Regions from separate parts of the Sporosarcina sp. GTC18466 genome, predicted to be linked through region 1. Evidence: a T-box and tRNA genes for the amino acid it is inferred to sense, from the RefSeq annotation. Region 1 holds a T-box; the other holds one or more tRNA genes.
The links. The T-box of region 1 lies ahead of ileS (isoleucine--tRNA ligase). A T-box ahead of a tRNA ligase gene usually reads a tRNA of that ligase, here a tRNA-Ile.
Positions count from the first base shown of each region.

Region 2: it has a tRNA-Ile gene. The T-box ahead of ileS (isoleucine--tRNA ligase) is inferred to sense a tRNA for this amino acid. The anticodon was not compared.

Region 1 covers NZ_AP044037.1:114,000-125,292, reverse strand. The annotation lists gene ACZ5FK_RS00610 (RluA family pseudouridine synthase) at 1-773, opposite strand, end outside; gene lspA (signal peptidase II) at 773-1,252, opposite strand; gene ileS (isoleucine--tRNA ligase) at 1,385-4,147, opposite strand; T-box leader at 4,187-4,398, opposite strand; gene ACZ5FK_RS00595 (DivIVA domain-containing protein) at 4,451-4,957, opposite strand; gene ACZ5FK_RS00590 (YlmH family RNA-binding protein) at 5,046-5,813, opposite strand; gene ACZ5FK_RS00585 (YggT family protein) at 5,848-6,138, opposite strand; gene ACZ5FK_RS00580 (cell division protein SepF) at 6,165-6,611, opposite strand; gene ACZ5FK_RS00575 (YggS family pyridoxal phosphate-dependent enzyme) at 6,614-7,306, opposite strand; gene ACZ5FK_RS00570 (PRC-barrel domain-containing protein) at 7,368-7,616, opposite strand; gene sigG (RNA polymerase sporulation sigma factor SigG) at 7,692-8,471, opposite strand; gene sigE (RNA polymerase sporulation sigma factor SigE) at 8,568-9,278, opposite strand; gene ACZ5FK_RS00555 (sigma-E processing peptidase SpoIIGA) at 9,229-10,122, opposite strand; gene ftsZ (cell division protein FtsZ) at 10,278-11,293, opposite strand, start outside.
Region 2 covers NZ_AP044037.1:3,128,472-3,139,764, reverse strand. The annotation lists gene ACZ5FK_RS15815 (1,4-dihydroxy-2-naphthoate polyprenyltransferase) at 1-74, shown strand, start outside; gene ACZ5FK_RS15810 (TraR/DksA C4-type zinc finger protein) at 228-974, shown strand; tRNA gene ACZ5FK_RS15805 (tRNA-Glu) at 1,057-1,128, opposite strand; tRNA gene ACZ5FK_RS15800 (tRNA-Ser) at 1,132-1,222, opposite strand; tRNA gene ACZ5FK_RS15795 (tRNA-Asn) at 1,236-1,310, opposite strand; tRNA gene ACZ5FK_RS15790 (tRNA-Ile) at 1,312-1,388, opposite strand; tRNA gene ACZ5FK_RS15785 (tRNA-Gly) at 1,391-1,464, opposite strand; tRNA gene ACZ5FK_RS15780 (tRNA-Phe) at 1,472-1,544, opposite strand; tRNA gene ACZ5FK_RS15775 (tRNA-Asp) at 1,585-1,660, opposite strand; tRNA gene ACZ5FK_RS15770 (tRNA-Met) at 1,664-1,738, opposite strand; tRNA gene ACZ5FK_RS15765 (tRNA-Ser) at 1,822-1,914, opposite strand; tRNA gene ACZ5FK_RS15760 (tRNA-Ile) at 1,933-2,009, opposite strand; tRNA gene ACZ5FK_RS15755 (tRNA-Met) at 2,016-2,089, opposite strand; tRNA gene ACZ5FK_RS15750 (tRNA-Ala) at 2,121-2,196, opposite strand; tRNA gene ACZ5FK_RS15745 (tRNA-Pro) at 2,207-2,283, opposite strand; tRNA gene ACZ5FK_RS15740 (tRNA-Arg) at 2,303-2,379, opposite strand; tRNA gene ACZ5FK_RS15735 (tRNA-Leu) at 2,400-2,485, opposite strand; tRNA gene ACZ5FK_RS15730 (tRNA-Gly) at 2,491-2,565, opposite strand; tRNA gene ACZ5FK_RS15725 (tRNA-Leu) at 2,574-2,655, opposite strand; tRNA gene ACZ5FK_RS15720 (tRNA-Lys) at 2,666-2,741, opposite strand; tRNA gene ACZ5FK_RS15715 (tRNA-Thr) at 2,746-2,821, opposite strand; tRNA gene ACZ5FK_RS15710 (tRNA-Val) at 2,834-2,909, opposite strand; rRNA gene rrf (5S ribosomal RNA) at 2,918-3,033, opposite strand; rRNA gene ACZ5FK_RS15700 (23S ribosomal RNA) at 3,424-6,358, opposite strand; gene ACZ5FK_RS15695 (hypothetical protein) at 6,389-6,523, shown strand; rRNA gene ACZ5FK_RS15690 (16S ribosomal RNA) at 6,720-8,272, opposite strand; gene ACZ5FK_RS15685 (DMT family transporter) at 8,822-9,724, opposite strand; gene ACZ5FK_RS15680 (MgtC/SapB family protein) at 9,846-10,568, shown strand; gene ACZ5FK_RS15675 (cation diffusion facilitator family transporter) at 10,583-11,293, shown strand, end outside.

The DNA of each region.
Region 1 (11,293 bases):
GTCTTCTTCGGACCGTATTTCGGGTCCCCCGCCAGCGGATATCCGATATATTTCATATGGACACGGATCTGATGGGTACGGCCTGTCTCTAACCTGCATTCGATGAGTGTAAAGTCGCCGAAGCGCTCAAGCACCTTGAAATGGGTGACCGCATGCTTGCCGTTATCAACGATCGTCATGCTTTGCCGGTCCCTCTGATCCCGTCCGATCGGCGCATCGATTGTTCCGTTGTCATGAGGGATATTGCCGTGGACAAGAGCCGTATAGACACGTGTCACCGACTTCTCGACAAGCTGATCGACGAGCGAAACATGCGCTTTATCATTTTTTGCGACCATCAGAAGTCCGGATGTGTCCTTATCGATACGATGCACGATGCCCGGACGCATGACACCATTGATGCCCGACAGGTCATTGCAATGGAACATGAGCCCGTTGACGAGTGTGCCGGATAAATGGCCAGGAGCTGGATGGACGACCATGCCGCTCGGTTTATTGACAACAAGGACGTCACTGTCCTCATAGACGATATCAAGGCCCAGGTCTTCCGCCACGATATCCAGCTCTTCAGGATCAGGCACCTCGACTTCGATAAGATCGCCTTCCTTTAGTTTGGCATTCGGTTTGACCGCCGCTCCATTGACTTTGACTACGCCTTCCTTCAGCCACTGCTGAATTTGAGTGCGTGACCAGTCAGCATGGAGCTCCGGAAGCATTTTATCGATCCGCGTCCCGGCCTGCTGGTCTGTAACAGTAAATTCGAATTGTTCCATTAAGACACCTTTTTCTTCTTGTTCTTTTGTTCTTCGATGATGACAGTGATTACAATGAGCACAACACCGACGGTCAGTGCGGCATCCGCCACATTGAAAATCGGGAAATCATATTTGACGACCGGAATCAGAACATCGACAAAATCGACAACTTCCTTGCGCCAAATCCGGTCAATGAAATTCCCTACCGCCCCTCCGAGGAGGAACATCAGGCTGACACGGAACAGACGGCTCCCGTTCGCTTCTTTGTGGAAGAAATAAAGTATGCCGGCAACGACAAGGAGGGTCACGATATAAAACAGCCACATCTGCCCTTCTAGCATCCCCCATGCCGCCCCTTTATTTCGGTGGGACAGCAGCGCTATATACGGATCCAGCACCGGGATGCGCTGGCCTATTTCCATATGCTGCACGACAAGCCATTTCGTCCATTGGTCAAGTGCGATGACCAAGGCCGCGATTGCATAATAAATGATCAATCCATAAACCCCCGTCCGACAGTTTCTGATTCATTTTACCATAAACGAAGGGCGGCGTGGAAATTTGGCATTGCCGTTTTCTCACTTCGAAAAAAGGCCGCCCATCTCCATAACGGATTGGGCGGCTCCTCATCAGTTGCTATAGTAAGTCGTAACAACATCTGCACATCGGGCACAGAGCAACGGATGGTTCTCATCTGTGCCGACAGACGTGGAAATTGTCCAGCAGCGCTCACACTTTTCTCCTTGCGCAGGCTCTACGTGTACAGTCGCCACATCAAGCTTTACGGCTTCTTCCGGCATTGCGGATTCTTCTTTCTCCTCAAACTCGGAAACGATGAAGAACTGGGCATAATCGATGTCATCGCTGGCAAAGACATCTTTCATGCTCTCCGGCAACGCGACAGTCACTTTCGCCTCAAGCGATTTTCCGATTGTCTTCGCATTCCGTGCTTCCTCAAGTGCCTTGAGCACGTCATCACGGACACGCATAAGTGTTTTGAAGCGTTCTTGGATCTCTTTTGAGCCGCGGTACTCCTCGTACACAGGCATATCCGTCAATTGGACGCTCTCTTCCTCTTCATGTTCTAGATAGCCCCACATTTCGTCAGCTGTATGCGCAAGGATTGGCGACAGCAATTTCAGCAGGGTGATCAGCGAGTCGTACATGACCGTCTGCATTGCCCGGCGATGCGGGTTATCTTGCCCTTCGATATAAACGACGTCTTTCGCAATGTCGAGATAGAACGAGCTTAGCTCATTCGTACAGAAGTTATTGACCGCATGGTACACATCCATGAAATGATATGTTTCATACGAGTTGCGGACTTCCTTGATCAACTCCTGAAGGGATACAAGCACATATTGATCGACTGGACGCAACTCTTCGAATGGAACACGATCTTTCGAAGGATTGAAGTCCGATGTGTTGCCATGCAGGAAGCGGAGTGTATTCCTGATTTTCCGGTATACTTCCGACACTTGCTTGAAGTTCGAGTCCGAGACGCGCACGTCAGCCGTATAGTCGACAGAAGAAACCCATAGACGCAGAATATCCGCGCCAAGCTGATTCATGACTTTCGCAGGGACAATCGTATTGCCAAGGGATTTACTCATCTTGCGCCCTTCGCCGTCAAGGGTGAAGCCGTGGCTGAGGATCCCTTTGTACGGCGCGTGCCCGCTGATTGCAACGCTCGTTGTCAATGAAGAGTTGAACCAGCCGCGGTACTGGTCGGATCCTTCAAGATACAGGTCTGCCGGATAAGCGAGATCATCACGCTCCACGAGCACTCCTTGATGTGTTGAACCTGAATCGAACCAGACATCCATAATATCGGTTTCTTTCGTGAACCTGCCGTTCGGGCTGCCTTCGTGCAAGAACCCTTCTGGCAGGAGATCCTTTGCGTCGCGCTCAAACCAGATATTCGACCCATGTTCGCGGAAAAGATTGGAAACATGATCGATCGTCTCATCTGTGATGATTTCCTGCCCATTTTCTGCATAAAAGACAGGAATCGGAACGCCCCAGACCCGCTGGCGGGAAATGCACCAGTCGCCCCGGTCGCGCACCATGTTGAACAGTCTTGTTTCGCCCCACTCCGGAGTGAACTTCGTGCCCCTGATCGCTTCCAGCAGTTCGCCTCGGAATGATTCGATAGAAGCGAACCATTGGGCGGTCGCACGGAAGATGACGGGTTTCTTTGTGCGCCAGTCATGCGGATACGAGTGAGTGATGAATGATAGGTTCAGAAGTGCACCGGCTTCTTCCAGCTGTTTCGTCACTTCCTTATTCGCATCCTCATAGAAGAGTCCCTCAAAACCAGGAGCTTCGCTTGTCATGACACCGCGATCATCAATTGGTGAGAAGGCATCGATGCCATATTGTTTGGATACATAGAAATCATCTTCCCCGTGGCCTGGAGCTGTATGGACGCATCCCGTACCCGCTTCAGCAGTGACATGTTCTCCGAGCATCACTAGGGAATCACGATCGTAAATCGGATGTTTTGCAATGACACGGTCAAGGTCTGTGCCTTTGATCTCCTCGATTGTCTTATACGATTCCCAGCCTACTTCCTTAGCGACCGACTCCACAAGCTCTTTTGCCATCAAATACTTCTGGCCGTCCACTTCCACGACAGAATACACGAAATCTGGATGCACTGAAATTCCGAGGTTCGCTGGAATCGTCCAAGGCGTTGTCGTCCAGATGACGATTTTCACATCTTCACCGATCACACCTTTCCCGTCCTTCACCCGGAATGCAACATAGATGGAAGGCGATTTCTTATCTTTGTATTCAATTTCCGCTTCAGCCAGAGCAGATTCACTTGATGGCGACCAGTAGACAGGCTTGAGACCTTTATAGATATAGCCCTTTTTCGCCATTTCACCGAACACTTCGATTTGACGGGATTCAAAAGCTGGCTTCAGAGTGATATATGGATTTTCCCAATCTCCCCGCACGCCAAGCCGCTTGAACTCTTTACGCTGATTATCAATCTGGCTATATGCATATTCCTCGCACATCTTCCGGAACTCGGCGATGGACAGCTCTTTCCGGTTGACGCCTTTGTTCACAAGCGCCTGCTCAATCGGAAGGCCGTGCGTATCCCAACCGGGAACGTATGGTGCATTGAAGCCGGTCATGGACTTGTAGCGGACGATCATATCTTTCAGCACCTTATTCAGCGCATGACCCATATGCAGGTCACCGTTCGCATACGGCGGGCCGTCATGCAAGATGAAAAACGGGCGTCCTTCCGTCCGCTCTTGGACCTTCTTGTAAATCTCCATCTCTTCCCACTTCTTCTGCATGTCCGGTTCCTTATTCGGCAAATTCCCGCGCATCGGGAAGTCAGTTTTCGGCATGAGCAATGTTTCTTTGTAATCCATCCGATATTCCTCCTTAAAATAAAAAATCCCCGTCCCTAATAAAGGGACGAGGAATTGTTCTCGCGTTACCACCCTAGTTGCGACTTTTTACAAAGCCGCCTCTCAGTCACCATAACGGGGTGTATCCGGGACCGGTTTTCACCGATCCGGCTCCAGAGTGATTTTCGTTTCCGCTACACTGACCGGGCTTTCACCATCCCCGGCTCGCTAGGCGTGTTTTCGGAAAGTACTCTCTCTTTCAATGCCTGTCATTCAATATGATCATTATTATAGGTGGGAATGAAAAGAAAAGTCAAGCTTCTCTCATTCACGGTCTGCGGCAGCTTCAAGCCCATCCGTATCAGGGACGTATTGCATCAGACCATCCCAATCATCGGATTTGATCATATCCAGCTGCGCTTCGATCAGCATCCTGAACCGGTTGCGGAATACTTTTGACTGTTTTTTCAAATCCTCGATTTCAAGAGCGATCCGGCGTGCCCGGGAAAGCGCTTCGTTGACGATGCGGTCTGCGTTCTTTTCCGCTTCTTTAATAATCAGTTTTGACTCTTGTGCTGAATTGCGCCGTACATCCTCCGCCGCTTCCTGAGCGACAAGGATGGATTTCTGCAATGTCTCCTCAATGGACGTAAAATGGGAGATCTGCTCCTTTGTTTCTTTCAGGCTGTTTTTCAGTTTTTTATTTTCCTCGAGCACATTCTCATAATCTTTCATGATCTGCTCAAGAAACTCATTCACTTCATCTTCATCATAACCGCGGAAGCCGCGGCTGAACTCTTTGTTATGTATGTCAAGTGGAGATAATGCCATGAATCGTCCGCCCCTTTCAGGTAGTCCTTTCTATTATACATATTAGGAGACAAGAAATCAGCAGTTTTTTAATGGATTATCAGAAAAATCATTCTAACGAACCGATTAAGAGCCGGATTTTGTCTTTTTTTGTCCTTCCTTCGATTGCGATCACTTTGAAGCGTCCTGCCCCCCGAATGGAAATCATATCGGATTCATTAACTTCAAAAGCCGTCTGTTCACGCAGTGTCCAGTTGACTTTCACTTTCTCTCCATGAATTAGGGCTGCCGCTTTTTGCCGAGGGCATTTCAATAATGCCGCGACGACCGTATCCAGCCGCAGCGAACTGATGATATAGGTCTGCTCCGTCCAAACTTCTGTCATAGGAAGCAGGTTGTTTGTCTGTTCAAGCCGGATCCTCGTCTTGCCTGCCTGGGTGAAATTAGCTGTCATATAGTCACGCAGCTCATTGGCCACCGTCATTTGAATGCGATCCCCGTCAACCCGGATGTCACCGAATTTCGATCGGTCTATACCAAGCGACATCAATGCGCCAAGAATATCACGGTGCTCAAGTGTGACAAACCTCGAAGGATACTCTATCTCAAAAATAGTTACGGCAAAATCCTCCATTTGCGGTTCATAGTAATCCGGATATAGCAGAATACGCTGGCGCTCTGCGTCTTGGAAACCGCCACTCGCTGTAAATTGGAGTCCTGCCCCTTTCATGAGCGTTTCTGTAATGTAACGCTGACGCGGATCAAGGAAGCCGGTAAGCTTTGGAGAATAGGTATCCTCCACTTCCCGGACCCATCCGGCCGCCATTTCGATGAATGGCTGCTCGTCCTTCCTAAAGTGCTGTACAATCGACTCCAAAAGACCTCTCCTCCTTTCCCTATGTAAAAACACCTCACACAAGTGAGGTGTAGATCAGCTGATAAACAGCATAAATTCCGCGCGGCACCAAGTAATTCAAGACAAGCAGAGCGACAATCGGCGAAAAATCAATCATGCCGAACGGCGGTATGAAACGCCTGAAGAAACCTAAATAAGGTTCCGAAATGGCACCTAACAATCTGCCGAACCTCGTCTCTCTTGTGGAAGGCACCCACGACATCAAAATATAGATGATGAGAAGTATGGAATAAAGCTGGACGGCTCTCATCAACAATCCAGCAATCACGGTTATGGCTGCGAGCATATTAATGTGAACACCTCATTTGATTTCTATCGTTCAAAATAGTCGGAGATGGAACCGGCCACTTCAACATTTTCGGGGACACAGAGGAAAATATCTGTTCCGATTCGCTGAATATCGCCGCCAAGGGCATAGACGGTTCCACTTAAGAAATCGACGATGCGCACGCCTTGATCACGTTCAATCCTTTGAAGATTAACTACTACGGCCCTCTTATTTTTCAGCTGCTCTGAAATATCTTGCGCCTCAGCGTATACCCTGGGTTCAACCAAGATGACCTTTGAGGATTTCTGGATGCTCTGAAGGCTGACGACGGTGCCGGGCTGCTGCTGCATCTCCGATTGCTTTCGTATATTGGCAGTTTTACGTGGAGGTTCCGGGATTGGCTGCTGTATTTGTTGCACAGGCTGTTCCTGCTCAAACTCTTCTTCGTCATCCAAGTAGAACCATTTTTCGAATCGTCTCTTCATGCTCATCGTTATCCCTCGCTTTCCGTCCCGACCAAGGCGGTACCAATTCTAATATGGGTCGCTCCCTCTTCAACTGCGATTACATAATCATTGGACATGCCCATGGAAAGGTATGTACATGGCGCATGCGCAAGGCCTCTTTCCGCAACCCGGTCCCTTTCTCTGCGCAAGGAACGGAAGACATTGCGGATCATTTCTTCATCCTCAGAGAACGGTGCCATCGTCATTAAGCCGACAACACGGATTTTATCGTACGCTTCAAGCTCGGCAAGGAAGCTCTCAAGCTCTGACGAAGAAATGCCCGATTTGGTTTCTTCTCCAGAGACATTTACCTGGAGAAAACAATCAAGCGTTTCTGTCGCCCGCTTTTGGATTTCTTTCGCAAGGCTGATCCTGTCAAGAGAATGAAGATAATCCACCTTGCCCATCAGGTCTTTCACTTTTCTGCTTTGAACATTGCCGATGAAATGCCACGTCGCGCCTTCGTGAATCGCTTCCTGTTTATCAGCCAATCCTTCCAGGCGGTTCTCTCCCAGGTCGAGTATCCCAGCTTCGAGCACTTCTCTCGCCCTGCGAGGAGTGACCTGCTTCGTAACCGCGACAATGGTGATGTCTTCCCGGCTGCGTCCCGAGCGTTCACATGCCTGCTGGATCTCTTCTTCTATCTTACTGATATTTTGCATTACTGTACTCAAGATCATCACTACTTTTCATCTACTTTGCCTTATTGTATCAAGCCAGACCAGACATATCAACGGTTTGTCATCCGTTTTCCAAGGTTTTCTTTCCGACTAATATGATATCTTTGCCGATTGTCACGACATCAGGGTATTTGATTTGCCGTAAGTCGCTCTCCTTCGGTTCAAAAAAGAAAGATCGTTCTCCGCCCCCTACAAGAAGGGAATCGATTTTACCTTGTTTAATGTCGATGGTGGCATCCTGTACGTATCCAAGGACCGAACCTTTCTTCACTTCGATCACTTCCTTTTTCTGCATTTCCGTAAATTTCACAGGCTCTCCCCCTTTTTACACGATATGCGGAGCGAACCCAAAAAAACGCAATGCGGATGCATTGCGTTTCATCTATTACTTGTTTTCCATGCCTTCACGTATAATGTTCATGGCATTTTTCTCAAGCCGCGAAATCTGCGCTTGGGAAATGCCAAGTTCTTTTGCAATTTCCGTCTGTGTCTGTCCAAGATAAAACCGTTTGGAGAGGATCAGCTGCTGCCGTTCACTCATGCCTGCCACCGTTTCCTTGACGGCTACATAAGTGAGCCAACGCTCTTCCGATACTGTTTTATCCTGCAGCTGATCCATGATGAATACAGGATCGCCGCCGTCACTGTTCATCGGCTCATGCAATGACATTGGATCTTGGATGGCGTCGAGTGCGAACAGGATATCATCTTCCGGGATCCCGGTCACCTCTGCCAAATCGGAGATTTTCGGCTCCCTTTGATGTTCATTGATATATTCCTCTTTTGCTTTGATCGCTTTATATGCTATATCTCGCAGCGATCTGGAAACCCTAATGGAATGGTGGTCTCGCAAATGCCGTTTAATTTCCCCGATGATCATAGGGACCGCATATGTCGAGAACCGGACGTTATGTTTCAAATCAAAGTTATCGATGGATTTCAGCAATCCTATGCAGCCGACTTGAAACAGGTCATCCGCCTGTTCTCCGCGATATGCGAACCGTTGGACCAGGCTAAGCACAAGACGCAAATTGCTGATCACGAGTTCCTCTCTCGCTGACTCGTCACCGCTTTGAAGCCGAATAAATGTGGCTTTCATCTCTTCGTTCGTCAGTAATGGCAAATTGGACGTATCGATACCGCAAATTTCCACTCTTGTACGCATCATTCGCTTTTCCTCCGCTTTCTGTAGATGACTGTAGAAAATAGTCTGTCCTCCACTTTGCGGAATATGCGATTTGGAGTGCGCCAATTTAAACCATCAGCTTACCGGGTGGTTCAGACGGTCACGTAAATCGGAAATTATTTTCTTTTCTAAGCGGGAAATATAAGATTGGGAAATGCCAAGAAGTTCAGCTACTTCCTTCTGTGTCATCTCCATCTGTCCCGTGAGCCCAAAGCGGCATTCCATAATGTATCGTTCTCGTTCATCAAGGAGAGTGATCGCTTCGATCATATGCTGGCGCTCAAGTTTCTTTTCGACGTCATCAATGATAATGTGCTCATCAGTACCAAGAATGTCAGATAGGAGAAGCTCGTTACCGTCCGCATCCGAATTTAAGGGTTCATCAAAGGAGATTTCCGACTTTGTTCTGTTCGTTTTCCGAAGATGCATGAGAATTTCATTTTCGATACAACGGGAAGCGTATGTCGCCAGTTTGATGTTCTTATCACTTTTAAATGTTTCGATCGCTTTGATCAGGCCGATGGTCCCGATGCTGATCAAATCTTCGATATGGGTATTTGTATTATCGAACCGTCTGGCGATATAGACGACGAGGCGGAGGTTTTTCTCAATCAATGTGTCCCGCGCCGTCATATCTCCTTCCATGAATGCCCGGATGGTTTTCGCCTCCTCTTCCCTGGTGAGCGGTTTCGGAAGTGATTCATGCCCGCCGATGTAAAATGTCCCCTGTTTTTTCCTAAAGAAGCTCGTTAGTATCGACAGCCAGCTTTTCATCTTTTGCCACATGTGCAGTTCCCCTTTCTTTCAGTATGGATTCCATTGCAGATACATGCAAAATAGCCTCGGCTCCGTTCGGGTAGCGACTATCCTCCCTTGTGAACACAATATAGCCGTCGGGCAGCGAACCAGTATTGCCGATGCTCCAATCAGAGTAACGGAAACCGGCTGTCCAACTGCTCCCCTGGACAGTACTTAGCCTGATAAGACGGATGTCTTTTCGAGCGTACTCCGGAAAAGAATCGAGATCAGAAGGTCTCTTGGGATCCCATTTTTCAAGAGCGGAACAGACGGCTTCTGGCAGCTTATCCTTTGCCGCACGATATGAAACGAAATGTACCGGCGACCCGCTCATCGGCTCCTTGCAGCCATTTCCCGTATCTACGAAAACTGTCAGCGGAATCTTCACATCCCAAAGACGGAGACAGGAACGGGAAATGAGCATATCCACCTGCTTCGCGACACGCACATCCAGCCACTTCGCTTTAAATACGGACAAGGAAATGAAAGCAAGAGCTGCACAGACCAGAACGGATAATTGGGAAGAGACCTTGAATTGCTGGGCAGAATAGATTGTCAATAGCCCTCCTGCGAAAAATGCACCGACTAGCACTATGCCAGCCGCCTTTCGCCAAGCTGTAAAGTCCCGTCCAAATGCTACATACGTCATCAGCAGGAAAGAGACGATCATGCCTGGAAGCGAATGCGGGAAAAATGTGACCGGCAGTGCACCTGCAAAGGAAGCGGAGACGAGCCTGCCGCGGGCGGCCTGTATGTTTCCGGCTTTATTCGCAAAAGACAACACGGCAAAGTTGAAAATCATGTTTATGCCGATGATGATTTCGCCATACATGGACCACCCTCCTTTGTAAATTAAGGTTACCACTTGGTCTATGAAATGTTTGTCGGAAAGGGGATTTATTTTCTTTGTTTGTTCGACAACTTCTGAGGGTGGTTTTGAGGAAATGAAAAACCCGGCCCGTCTTTCCCGGGCCGGGAGTATATCTATTATCTGCGTTGACGATTGCGAAGGAAGGTTGGAATATCCAAAGCATCCTCCTGCTGATTCGATTGCGGCTGCCGTACTGGCTCAGACTGCTGCTGGTATTGAGGCTGCTGCTCCTCCCTGCTGATTCGCGGTTGCTGGGCAGGCTGGGATTCACGCTGGCGCGTAGAACCGAATCCGCCTGCGCGGTTCGGGCGGGCCGTGGTCAATTGCTCTTCGGTAAAGCCGGTCGCAATGACAGTGACGATAATTTCGTCTTTCAAGTCATCGTTAATGACGGAACCGAATATCATATTAACATCCTCGTCCGAAGCGGATGCGACAATATCGGCTGCCTCCTGCACTTCGAAGAGGCTTAAGTTTGAGCCGCCTGTAATGTTCATGATGACGCCTTTCGCTCCATCTATCGATGTCTCAAGCAACGGGCTGGAAATTGCTTTTTTCGCCGCTTCGGCCGCCCGGTTCTCGCCTGTCGACATGCCGATCCCCATAAGGGCAGAGCCTTTATTGGACATGATTGTCTTCACATCAGCAAAGTCCAGATTGATCAATCCAGGAGTCGCGATCAAGTCGGAGATGCCCTGGACACCTTGACGCAGCACGTTATCCGCTTCACGGAACGCTTCGAGCATCGGCGTGTTTTTATCGACAATCTCAAGAAGTTTGTCATTTGGAATGACGATGAGCGTATCAACAGATTCCTTCATCGCCGTTATTCCGCCGATCGCCTGTGTAGAACGCTTGCGACCTTCGAAAGTGAATGGACGAGTGACAACGCCGACCGTCAGAGCACCGAGGTCTTTTGCCACTTGTGCGATGACTGGCGCGGCACCTGTGCCAGTACCGCCGCCCATGCCAGCAGTGACGAAGACCATGTCAGCTCCTCTGAGCGCCTCTTCAATCTGCTCTTTGCTCTCTTCGGCTGCCTTTTTGCCTACTTCAGGATTCGCACCAGCTCCAAGTCCTCTTGTAAGTTTTGCACCAATCTGTAATTTAACCCCTGCGTGGGAAAGTTTAA
Region 2 (11,293 bases), 210 kb from region 1:
ACACAGCTGTGACAAACACACTTTTTGCCCTTCTCCTGGCAGTCGGGATCCTGATTGGACATCTCATCAAATAATCTATATGCAAAAGGAGCCTGCGCCAGCAGGTTCCTTTTTAGGTTTAGCATATTCGGCTAAACGGGAATAGGACAGTAATCGATTATGAGAGATTGATGAAAGAGGCTGGAGTGAACATACTAAAGCCATTATGGACAAAGGATGTGGAATTCATGTTAGATGAGAGGCAAATGGGCATTTTAAAAAATGAATTGCTTTCCATAAAAGAGAACTTGGTGAAAACAGACGATGAGACGGAAACGAGAGAGAGCCAAACGGATACGGTAGGCGAACTGTCGGCATATGACAATCATCCGGCTGATTTGGGGACAGAGCTGTTTGAACGTCAAAAGGATATCGCGTTAAATGTGCATGCGGATGCAGAAATCGCAAAAGTGGATGATGCCCTGGATGCTATTAAGGATGGCTCATACGGAGTATGTAAAGTATGCGGTGAAGATATTCCCTTTGAACGCTTGGAAGCGATCCCATATACGACCGTCTGCATCGATCATACAACAGAACAGGAAGTGCCGACAGACCGGCCTTCCGAGAAGGATATCCTCATCATGGCAGAGCCTGATACTTTCGCAAACCGGCATAGCGATGATTCGATAGAAGACAGCAAAGACAGCTTCTCGGAGATTGCCCAGTCGGGGACATCCGAAACACCTTCTGACTTCTTTGGGGATCGGGACGATTACAATACATTGTATGAGGATGGAATAATAGACGGAGCCTCGGAAGAGTATGAAGAATTTACAGGAACCGATATTACCGGTGAAAACAGAGGATTTGTCCGCTCTTCAGAAGAAAAGGAATATGAAGAGGAACTGGATCAGGAAGGACTTGAATCTCCAATCGGCGATATCCCTTATCACGAGGGAGACAGCTATATTAACGATAAGGAAACAGAGTAATGCCTAAGCAAGGACCTGCCGCTTAGGCAATAAAGAGAAATAAAAAAAGCTGAACGGTTTATGCCGTTCAGCTTTTTTGGGATGACCCCTACGGGATTCGAACCCGTGTTACCGCCGTGAAAGGGCGGTGTCTTAACCGCTTGACCAAGGGGCCATATGGCGGAGAAGGAGGGATTCGAACCCTCGCGCCGCTTACGCGACCTACGCCCTTAGCAGGGGCGCCTCTTGAGCCTCTTGAGTACTTCCCCGTATTAAAAATGATGGCTCCGCAGGTAGGACTCGAACCTACGACCGATCGGTTAACAGCCGATTGCTCTACCACTGAGCTACTGCGGAATGGTGGGCCTAAGTGGACTCGAACCACCGACCTCACGCTTATCAGGCGTGCGCTCTAACCAGCTGAGCTATAGGCCCATTGGAGCGGGTGAAGGGAATCGAACCCTCATCATCAGCTTGGAAGGCTGAGGTTTTACCACTAAACTACACCCGCAGAAGAATGGCTCAGGACGGAATCGAACCGCCGACACAAGGATTTTCAGTCCTTTGCTCTACCGACTGAGCTACTGAGCCGTTTGTGCTGCATTTTCACTTCTATGTATAAAAGATGAAATGGCGGTCCCGACCGGGATCGAACCGGCGATCTCCTGCGTGACAGGCAGGCATGTTAACCGCTACACCACGGGACCATTTGGTTGCGGGGGCAGGATTTGAACCTGCGACCTTCGGGTTATGAGCCCGACGAGCTACCACTGCTCCACCCCGCGATAATAATATGAACTGCATGTAATTGCTAGCTTGATTGACAAGCACTTTCTTAGTATACCATATGCTGTTTCAAAAAGCAATATGGCGGAGGAAGAGGGATTCGAACCCCCGCGGGCTTTAACACCCCTGTCGGTTTTCAAGACCGATCCCTTCAGCCAGACTTGGGTATTCCTCCGTGATAATATTCAAATAGTGGTGGACCTTGCAGGACTCGAACCTGCGACCGGACGGTTATGAGCCGTCTGCTCTAACCAACTGAGCTAAAGGTCCTTTTGATAGCGGCGGAGGGAATCGAACCCACGACCTTACGGGTATGAACCGTACGCTCTAGCCAGCTGAGCTACGCCGCCGAAAGTACTTATAACTCTCAGTTATTATAAATGGTGGAGCCTAGCGGGATCGAACCGCTGACCTCCTGCGTGCAAGGCAGGCGCTCTCCCAGCTGAGCTAAGGCCCCATTTTGAAAGTGGTCGGGAAGACAGGATTCGAACCTGCGACCCCTTGGTCCCAAACCAAGTGCTCTACCAAGCTGAGCTACTTCCCGTAAAGTGATTGCTATGTAATGGCGCGCCCGGCAGAAGTCGAATCCACAACCTTCTGATCCGTAGTCAGACGCTCTATCCAATTGAGCTACGGGCGCTTGATCCTAACTGGTTCTGATGCCGAGGACCGGAATCGAACCGGTACGGTAGTCACCTACCGCAGGATTTTAAGTCCTGTGCGTCTGCCAGTTCCGCCACCCCGGCAAAATTGGAGCGGAAGACGGGATTCGAACCCGCGACCCCGACCTTGGCAAGGTCGTATTCTACCACTGAACTACTTCCGCGTATAAAGTGCGGGTGAAGGGAGTCGAACCCCCACGCCTTGCGGCACTAGATCCTAAGTCTAGCGTGTCTGCCAGTTCCACCACACCCGCATGATTAAAATGGTGAGCCATGCAGGATTCGAACCTGCGACCCTCTGATTAAAAGTCAGATGCTCTACCAACTGAGCTAATGGCTCTTAGTGGTGCCGGCGAAAGGACTTGAACCCTCAACCTACTGATTACAAGTCAGTTGCTCTACCAGTTGAGCTACACCGGCACATAAGATATATGGTGGAGGATGACGGGTTCGAACCGCCGACCCCCTGCTTGTAAGGCAGGTGCTCTCCCAGCTGAGCTAATCCTCCGTATATAAGCCTGGCGACGTCCTACTCTCACAGGGGGAAGCCCCCTACTACCATCGGCGCTGAAGAACTTAACTTCCGTGTTCGGTATGGGAACGGGTGTGACCTCTTCGCCATCATTACCAGACTTGTACTTCTTTTGAAGACATTACTTATTATATCATCTCTTTAGAGATTTACAAGCACTTTTTTTAGTGAAAAGAGCTTTTTTTGAATGAATTGCTCATTCAAAACCGGATAGAAGTGACATTGGGTAACGTAATCAACGTACTATTGTAACTGTCCAGCCTCAGCGGCCAGTCGCTCGGGTCACAAGCCGTCTCGGCTGCGCGGCAGAAAGCGCCGCTTCGCCAATCCGTCTTGTGCCTGTCGCGCCTTGGCGGCCGCTTCGGCATTTCTTGTGTCCAGCTTCAACTCCCAGTCGCTCGGGGTCATAAGCCATCCTGCTCCGGTGGCTTTCGCCACTTCCGCAGGCTGTCTTATGCCTGTCGCGCCTAAACGGTCGTCTCCGCTTTTCTTGGTTAAGTCCTCGATCGATTAGTATCCGTCAGCTGCACGTGTCGCCACGCTTCCACCCCGGACCTATCCACCTCATCATCTTTGAGGGATCTTACTTACAGAAGTAAAGGGAAATCTCATCTCGAGGGGGGCTTCATGCTTAGATGCTTTCAGCATTTATCCCGTCCACACATAGCTACCCAGCGATGCCCTTGGCAGAACAACTGGTACACCAGCGGTGTGTCCATCCCGGTCCTCTCGTACTAAGGACAGCTCCTCTCAAATTTCCTGCGCCCGCGACGGATAGGGACCGAACTGTCTCACGACGTTCTGAACCCAGCTCGCGTACCGCTTTAATGGGCGAACAGCCCAACCCTTGGGACCGACTACAGCCCCAGGATGCGATGAGCCGACATCGAGGTGCCAAACCTCCCCGTCGATGTGGACTCTTGGGGGAGATAAGCCTGTTATCCCCGGGGTAGCTTTTATCCGTTGAGCGATGGCCCTTCCATGCGGAACCACCGGATCACTAAGCCCGTCTTTCGACCCTGCTCGACTTGTAGGTCTCGCAGTCAAGCTCCCTTATGCCTTTGCACTCTGCGAATGATGTCCAACCATTCTGAGGGAACCTTTGGGCGCCTCCGTTACTCTTTAGGAGGCGACCGCCCCAGTCAAACTGCCCGCCTGACACTGTCTCCTGCCCGGATCACGGGCAAGGGTTAGAAGTCCAATACAGCCAGGGTAGTATCCCACGGGTGCCTCCACCGAAGCTGGCGCTCCGGCATCTTAGGCTCCTACCTATCCTGTACAGGCTGCACCGGAATTCAATATCAGGCTGCAGTAAAGCTCCACGGGGTCTTTCCGTCCTGTCGCGGGTAATGCGCATCTTCACGCATATTATAATTTCACCGAGTCTCTCGTTGAGACAGTGCCCAGATCGTTACGCCTTTCGTGCGGGTCGGAACTTACCCGACAAGGAATTTCGCTACCTTAGGACCGTTATAGTTACGGCCGCCGTTTACTGGGGCTTCAATTCGGAGCTTCGCTTGCGCTGACCCCTCCTCTTAACCTTCCAGCACCGGGCAGGCGTCAGCCCCTATACGTCACCTTACGGTTTTGCAGAGACCTGTGTTTTTGCTAAACAGTCGCCTGGGCCTATTCACTGCGGCTCTCTCGGGCTATTCACCCTACCAGAGCACCCCTTCTCCCGAAGTTACGGGGTCATTTTGCCGAGTTCCTTAACGAGAGTTCTCTCGATCACCTTAGGATTCTCTCCTCGCCTACCTGTGTCGGTTTGCGGTACGGGCACCTCCCGCCTCGCTAGAGGCTTTTCTTGGCAGTGTGAAATCAGGGACTCCGGGGACAATTCCCCTTGCCATCACAGCCCAGCGCATCTGGAATGGGATTTGCCTCATTCCACGCCTCACTGCTTGGACGCGCATGACCAACAGCGCGCTCACCCTATCCTACTGCGTCCCCCCATTGCTGATAACGGCGGGGAGGTGGTACAGGAATATCAACCTGTTGTCCATCGTCTACGCCTATCGGCCTCGACTTAGGTCCCGACTAACCCTGAGCGGACGAGCCTTCCTCAGGAAACCTTAGGCATTCGGTGGAAGGGATTCTCACCCTTCTTTCGCTACTCATACCGGCATTCTCACTTCCAAGCGCTCCACCAGTCCTTCCGGTCTGGCTTCGACGCCCTTGGAACGCTCTCCTACCACTGACACCATCGGTGTCAATCCGCAGTTTCGGTGATCCGTTTAGCCCCGGTACATTTTCGGCGCAGCGCCACTCGACCAGTGAGCTATTACGCACTCTTTAAATGGTGGCTGCTTCTAAGCCAACATCCTGGTTGTCTGGGCAGCGCCACATCCTTTTCCACTCAACGGATACTTGGGGACCTTAACTGGCGGTCTGGGCTGTTTCCCTCTCGACCACGGATCTTATCATCCGCAGTCTGACTCCCAAACAGAAGTCATCCGGCATTCGGAGTTTGTCTGAATTCGGTAACCCGGGATGGGCCCCTCGTCCAAACAGTGCTCTACCTCCGGGACTCTTACGTTTGAGGCTAGCCCTAAAGCTATTTCGGAGAGAACCAGCTATCTCCAGGTTCGATTGGAATTTCACCGCTACCCACACCTCATCCCCGCACTTTTCAACGTACGTGGGTTCGGGCCTCCAGTAAGTGTTACCTTACCTTCACCCTGGACATGGGTAGATCACCTGGTTTCGGGTCTACGACCCCATACTCATGCGCCCTATTCAGACTCGCTTTCGCTGCGGCTCCGCCTTCTCGGCTTAACCTCGCATGGAATCGTAACTCGCCGGTTCATTCTACAAAAGGCACGCCATCACCCATTAACGGGCTCTGACAACTTGTAGGCACACGGTTTCAGGTTCTCTTTCACTCCCCTTCCGGGGTGCTTTTCACCTTTCCCTCACGGTACTGGTTCACTATCGGTCACTAGGGAGTATTTAGCCTTGGGAGATGGTCCTCCCGGATTCCGACGGAATTTCACGTGTTCCGCCGTACTCAGGATCCACTCTGGAGAGGCTGGACTTTCGGCTACGGGGCTTTTACCCGCTCTGGCGGACCTTTCCAGGTCGCTTCGCCTAACCCAGCCCTTTGTAACTCCGTATAGAGTGTCCTACAACCCCAGGAAGCAAGCTTCCTGGTTTGGGCTCTTCCCGTTTCGCTCGCCGCTACTAAGGGAATCGATGTTTCTTTCTCTTCCTCCGGGTACTTAGATGTTTCAGTTCTCCGGGTGTGCCTCGCTCACGCTATGTATTCACGTGCAGCGTACTGCCCCATTACGGGCAGTGGGTTCCCCCATTCGGAAATCTTCGGCTCAAAGCTTACTTACAGCTCCCCGAAGCATATCGGTGTTAGTTCCGTCCTTCATCGGCTCCTAGTGCCAAGGCATCCGCCGTGCGCCCTTTCTAACTTAACCTTTTCGGCATCCTGCAAGAGGTGCCATGGTTTGAGTGGTGTATTTAGCGATAAACACAACCAGCTCGTTACAAAGTATTGCATGTTCAATCACTACGTGATCGACTCGGTTGATTACTTGTTACTTTCAATGTCGTTCTATCCAGTTTTCAATGAACAAGTCTGAAGATATTATTGTCCAGCTCCAAACACCAGCTCACGCGTCCGCTTCGGTCTTTCGGACGAAATGCAAGCATTTCACCTCAAGCCCTCCAGCTGCCGGTTGAGCTAACCGGTGTTTTCCGCTTTTCGATAAACCTTCAAAACTGAACGCAAAACGTCAACTTACAGATCGAAGATCTGTATTCCGTAATTATCCTTAGAAAGGAGGTGATCCAGCCGCACCTTCCGATACGGCTACCTTGTTACGACTTCACCCCAATCATCTGTCCCACCTTCGGCGGCTGGCTCCCGTAAGGGTTACCCCACCGACTTCGGGTGTTACAAACTCTCGTGGTGTGACGGGCGGTGTGTACAAGACCCGGGAACGTATTCACCGTGGCATGCTGATCCACGATTACTAGCGATTCCGGCTTCATGCAGGCGAGTTGCAGCCTGCAATCCGAACTGGGAACGGTTTTATGGGATTGGCTCCCCCTCGCGGGTTCGCAGCCCTTTGTACCGTCCATTGTAGCACGTGTGTAGCCCAGGTCATAAGGGGCATGATGATTTGACGTCATCCCCACCTTCCTCCGGTTTGTCACCGGCAGTCACCTTAGAGTGCCCAACTGAATGCTGGCAACTAAGATCAAGGGTTGCGCTCGTTGCGGGACTTAACCCAACATCTCACGACACGAGCTGACGACAACCATGCACCACCTGTCACCGCTGTCCCCGAAGGGAAAGGCATGTCTCCATGCCGGTCAGCGGGATGTCAAGACCTGGTAAGGTTCTTCGCGTTGCTTCGAATTAAACCACATGCTCCACCGCTTGTGCGGGTCCCCGTCAATTCCTTTGAGTTTCAGCCTTGCGGCCGTACTCCCCAGGCGGAGTGCTTAATGCGTTAGCTGCAGCACTAAGGGGCGGAAACCCCCTAACACTTAGCACTCATCGTTTACGGCGTGGACTACCAGGGTATCTAATCCTGTTTGCTCCCCACGCTTTCGCGCCTCAGCGTCAGTTACAGACCAGAAAGCCGCCTTCGCCACTGGTGTTCCTCCACATCTCTACGCATTTCACCGCTACACGTGGAATTCCGCTTTCCTCTTCTGCACTCAAGTCCCCCAGTTTCCAATGACCGTTCGCGGTTGAGCCGCGAGATTTCACATCAGACTTAAAGGACCGCCTGCGCGCGCTTTACGCCCAATAATTCCGGACAACGCTTGCCACCTACGTATTACCGCGGCTGCTGGCACGTAGTTAGCCGTGGCTTTCTGACGAGGTACCGTCAAGGTACGGGCAGTGACTCCCGTACGTGTTCTTCCCTCGCAACAGAACTTTACGACCCGAGAGCCTTCTTCGTTCACGCGGCGTTGCTCCATCAGACTTTCGTCCATTGTGGAAGATTCCCTACTGCTGCCTCCCGTAGGAGTCTGGGCCGTGTCTCAGTCCCAGTGTGGCCGATCACCCTCTCAGGTCGGCTACGCATCGTCGCCTTGGTAGGCCGTTACCCCACCAACTAGCTAATGCGCCGCGGGCCCATCCTGCAGTGACAGCCAAAGACCGTCTTTCAGAGTTCCTCCATGCGGAGGAACTGATTATTCGGTATTAGCCCCGGTTTCCCGGAGTTATCCCCATCTGCAGGGCAGGTTGCCCACGTGTTACTCACCCGTCCGCCGCTAAATCAAGGGAGCAAGCTCCCTGTCATTCGCTCGACTTGCATGTATTAGGCACGCCGCCAGCGTTCGTCCTGAGCCAGGATCAAACTCTCCATAAATCTGGCGCGCGATACGCGGCGGATTGCGTTGTCAGCTTCAGTCGCGCGGTCGGTCACGTACTGGTGTACGTTCCCTCCCTTGCTCCTTCGCTTCCTAGCACTCCACCACGTCTCGCACACCAGTCTGGCGGACCGATACGCAGCGCATTGCGTTGTCGACTTCATTCGTTCAGTCGGTCACGTGCCAAAGCACGCTCCCTCCTTCACTCAATCGTCTCCTAGCACTGCACTACGTCTCGGCCGCCAGATGCCTCTCTTGTAGGAGAAAGGTTGAAGAAATTCGAGTAGCTCGATTTCTTTGCTGGCATCTTTATGATGTCCATTGTTGTTGTTCGTCCGCCGACGGGGTCGGCTTCGGAACTTTATGTTGACGTTTTGCTGTTCAGTTTTCAAGGTTCATGTTCGCCGCCTCTCTTGGCGACTTTATTATCTTACCACTTGCTAACTTGGAAGTCAACTACTTTTTTTAATTTCTTTTTTCGTTTGACTTTCATGTTGTGCGCCTCTCAAGAGGACATGTACTAATATACAACATGTCCCCTGAAGAAATCAAGCGCTTTTTGAAAATAATTTTCCCTTTATCTTTTCACCGTCGATCACAAACAGCAAAATGCCCGCTATAACAATCATTCCGCCCGCTACCTGGCTGCCGCTGAGTGTTTCGTTGAATATAAAATATGCAAGGATTGCGGCGCCGACCGGTTCGAATAAGATAGCTATAGAGATTACATTGGTGCTGACATACTTCACCGCCCAATTGAAAAGCGAATGGCCGAACAGATTCGGCAGGAGGGCAAGCAGGAAGAACCACAGCCAGTCGGACGGCGCGTACGGTCCAAATGATTCGCCTTTGATGAGTACGTAGAAAAATAGTGTGATTGCGCTTATTGAGTATAGTACGAACGTATACGTAATAAGAGACACACGTTTCCTAACCTCTTGGCCGAATAACAGATACGCGGTAATGAACGCGCAGCCGGCAAGCGCTAGCATGTCACCGTAGAATGCAGTGCCGCTCACTTTGAAATCGCCCCAGCTGATGATGATGCTGCCTGTAATCGCAACAAGTGCTGACACGATCGTCTTGCCGGATAATTTCTCTTTAAAGAAGAAATAGGTTCCGGCGAAGGCGAAGATCGGCTGCAGCGTGACAAGGACTGTCGAGCTTGCGACCGATGTGTAGTTCAGCGATTCGAACCAGAGGATAAAATGCAACGCCAAGAATATGCCGCCAATTGCAGAAAACGTCCACTCTTTCCTGCTTAATGCCTTCACTTCTTTCCGGTATTTCCAGAAGAAGAGCGGAACCATGAGCACGACGGAGAAAAACATTCTATAAAAGGCGATGACCCCGGCATCTGCCGCGGCCAGTTTTACGAATATAGCGGACGAAGCGACAGACAGTACGCCGATGATAATCGGTATGTAAGGATTGATGCCCGGCTTTTCCATAATAGCGATGTCTCCTTTCCACTCAGGCCTGTATGTTACATCCTGAGTGTTTCAGGTTATAGATACTATGAAATTATATCATGGATTGCCGGGCAAACATATATAGGGGGATGGGATGCGTATGGAGTGGATATCGAATAGTGAGATGTATCCAGAAGTATTGATCAAGCTCGGGCTCGCGCTGATCTTGAGTTTAGTCATAGGGGTGGAAAGGGAAATAAAGAAGAAACCGATCGGCCTGAAGACCAGCGCCGTCATTGCGACGTTCAGCTGTCTGCTTACGATCGTTTCCATGGAATCCGCTTATCTTCTGCCTGCGCGGAATGATATCAATATCCAAATGGATCCATTACGCTTGGCTGCCCAAATTGTGAGCGGCATCGGTTTCCTTGGTGCCGGGGCGATTTTGCGCCGCGATAACGACAACATTACAGGTCTGACGACGGCCGCCATGATTTGGGGCGCGGCAAGCATTGGAATCGCAGTGGGGGCCGGGTTTTACTTGGAAGCAGCATTCGCGGTTGCTTGTATCTTGTTTGTCATCGAGATTGTAGCTCCGGGTCTTGATAAATACGGCCCCAAAAGAATTCGTTCTAAAGAAGCTGCTTTCATCGTCATCTTGAATGACAAGCATAAGATCGAGGAATTGGTGGAATTCCTAAAGAGAGAGGAAATGACGATTGAGAATTTGCGTATCAAGAAATTATCATCTGCAACCGGCGGAGAAAAACATGAGCTTGACTTCCGGTTAGCCGCTTTAACTAAGAAAGAGACCGCAGACTTATATATGGAACTGACCGAACTGGCATACATCGATTCAATCGAACTAGAAATCTTCCCATAATGGAGTGAATGCCCTTGAAAGAACTATTCGTTTTGCTAAAGAAAGGGAACAAATCTTCTTTCCTCGCAGCAGTCGTCAATGCCGTGATCGCGCTGATAAAAGGAACAGCCTTTCTCTTTACCGGAAATGTAGCCATGTTTGCGGAAACGATGCATTCATTCGGTGACGCCGCCAATCAATTCTTCGTGTTTTCCGGATCTGCGTTATCCAAAAAGAGTCCGACACCTAAATTCCCGAATGGTTTCGGCCGAGTCGTGAATCTGGTCTGCCTAGGCGCTGTCATCATCGTCGCCATCATGTCTTATGAAGCGATCAAAGAAGGATGGCATCACCTTACACACCCTACAGAAACGTCTGGCGTCTGGATCAACGTCACAGTTCTCGTCATTGCCACCGCCCTCGAGTTCTCTGTATTGTTGAAAGCATCCAAAGAGATCATGCATGATGCAGGCGAACCGAAGAGCGGTATTCCCGCCTTGCTTGCAAGTTTCAAGCACCTGAATAAAGCGAAGCCTGCGACAAAACTTGTTTTCATGGAAGACCTTGTCGCTTCTGTCGGCGGAATTTTCGCCTTCTCGGCCATTTTAATTGCCCACTTCACCGGCTTTCTCGCAGCTGAAGGCATTGTCTCAATCATGATTGGATTAATGATGTTTTATGTAGTCGGGCGTATATTCCTAGAAAATGCGCGGGGTGCCATCGGAGAAACGGATGAGGAAATGCTG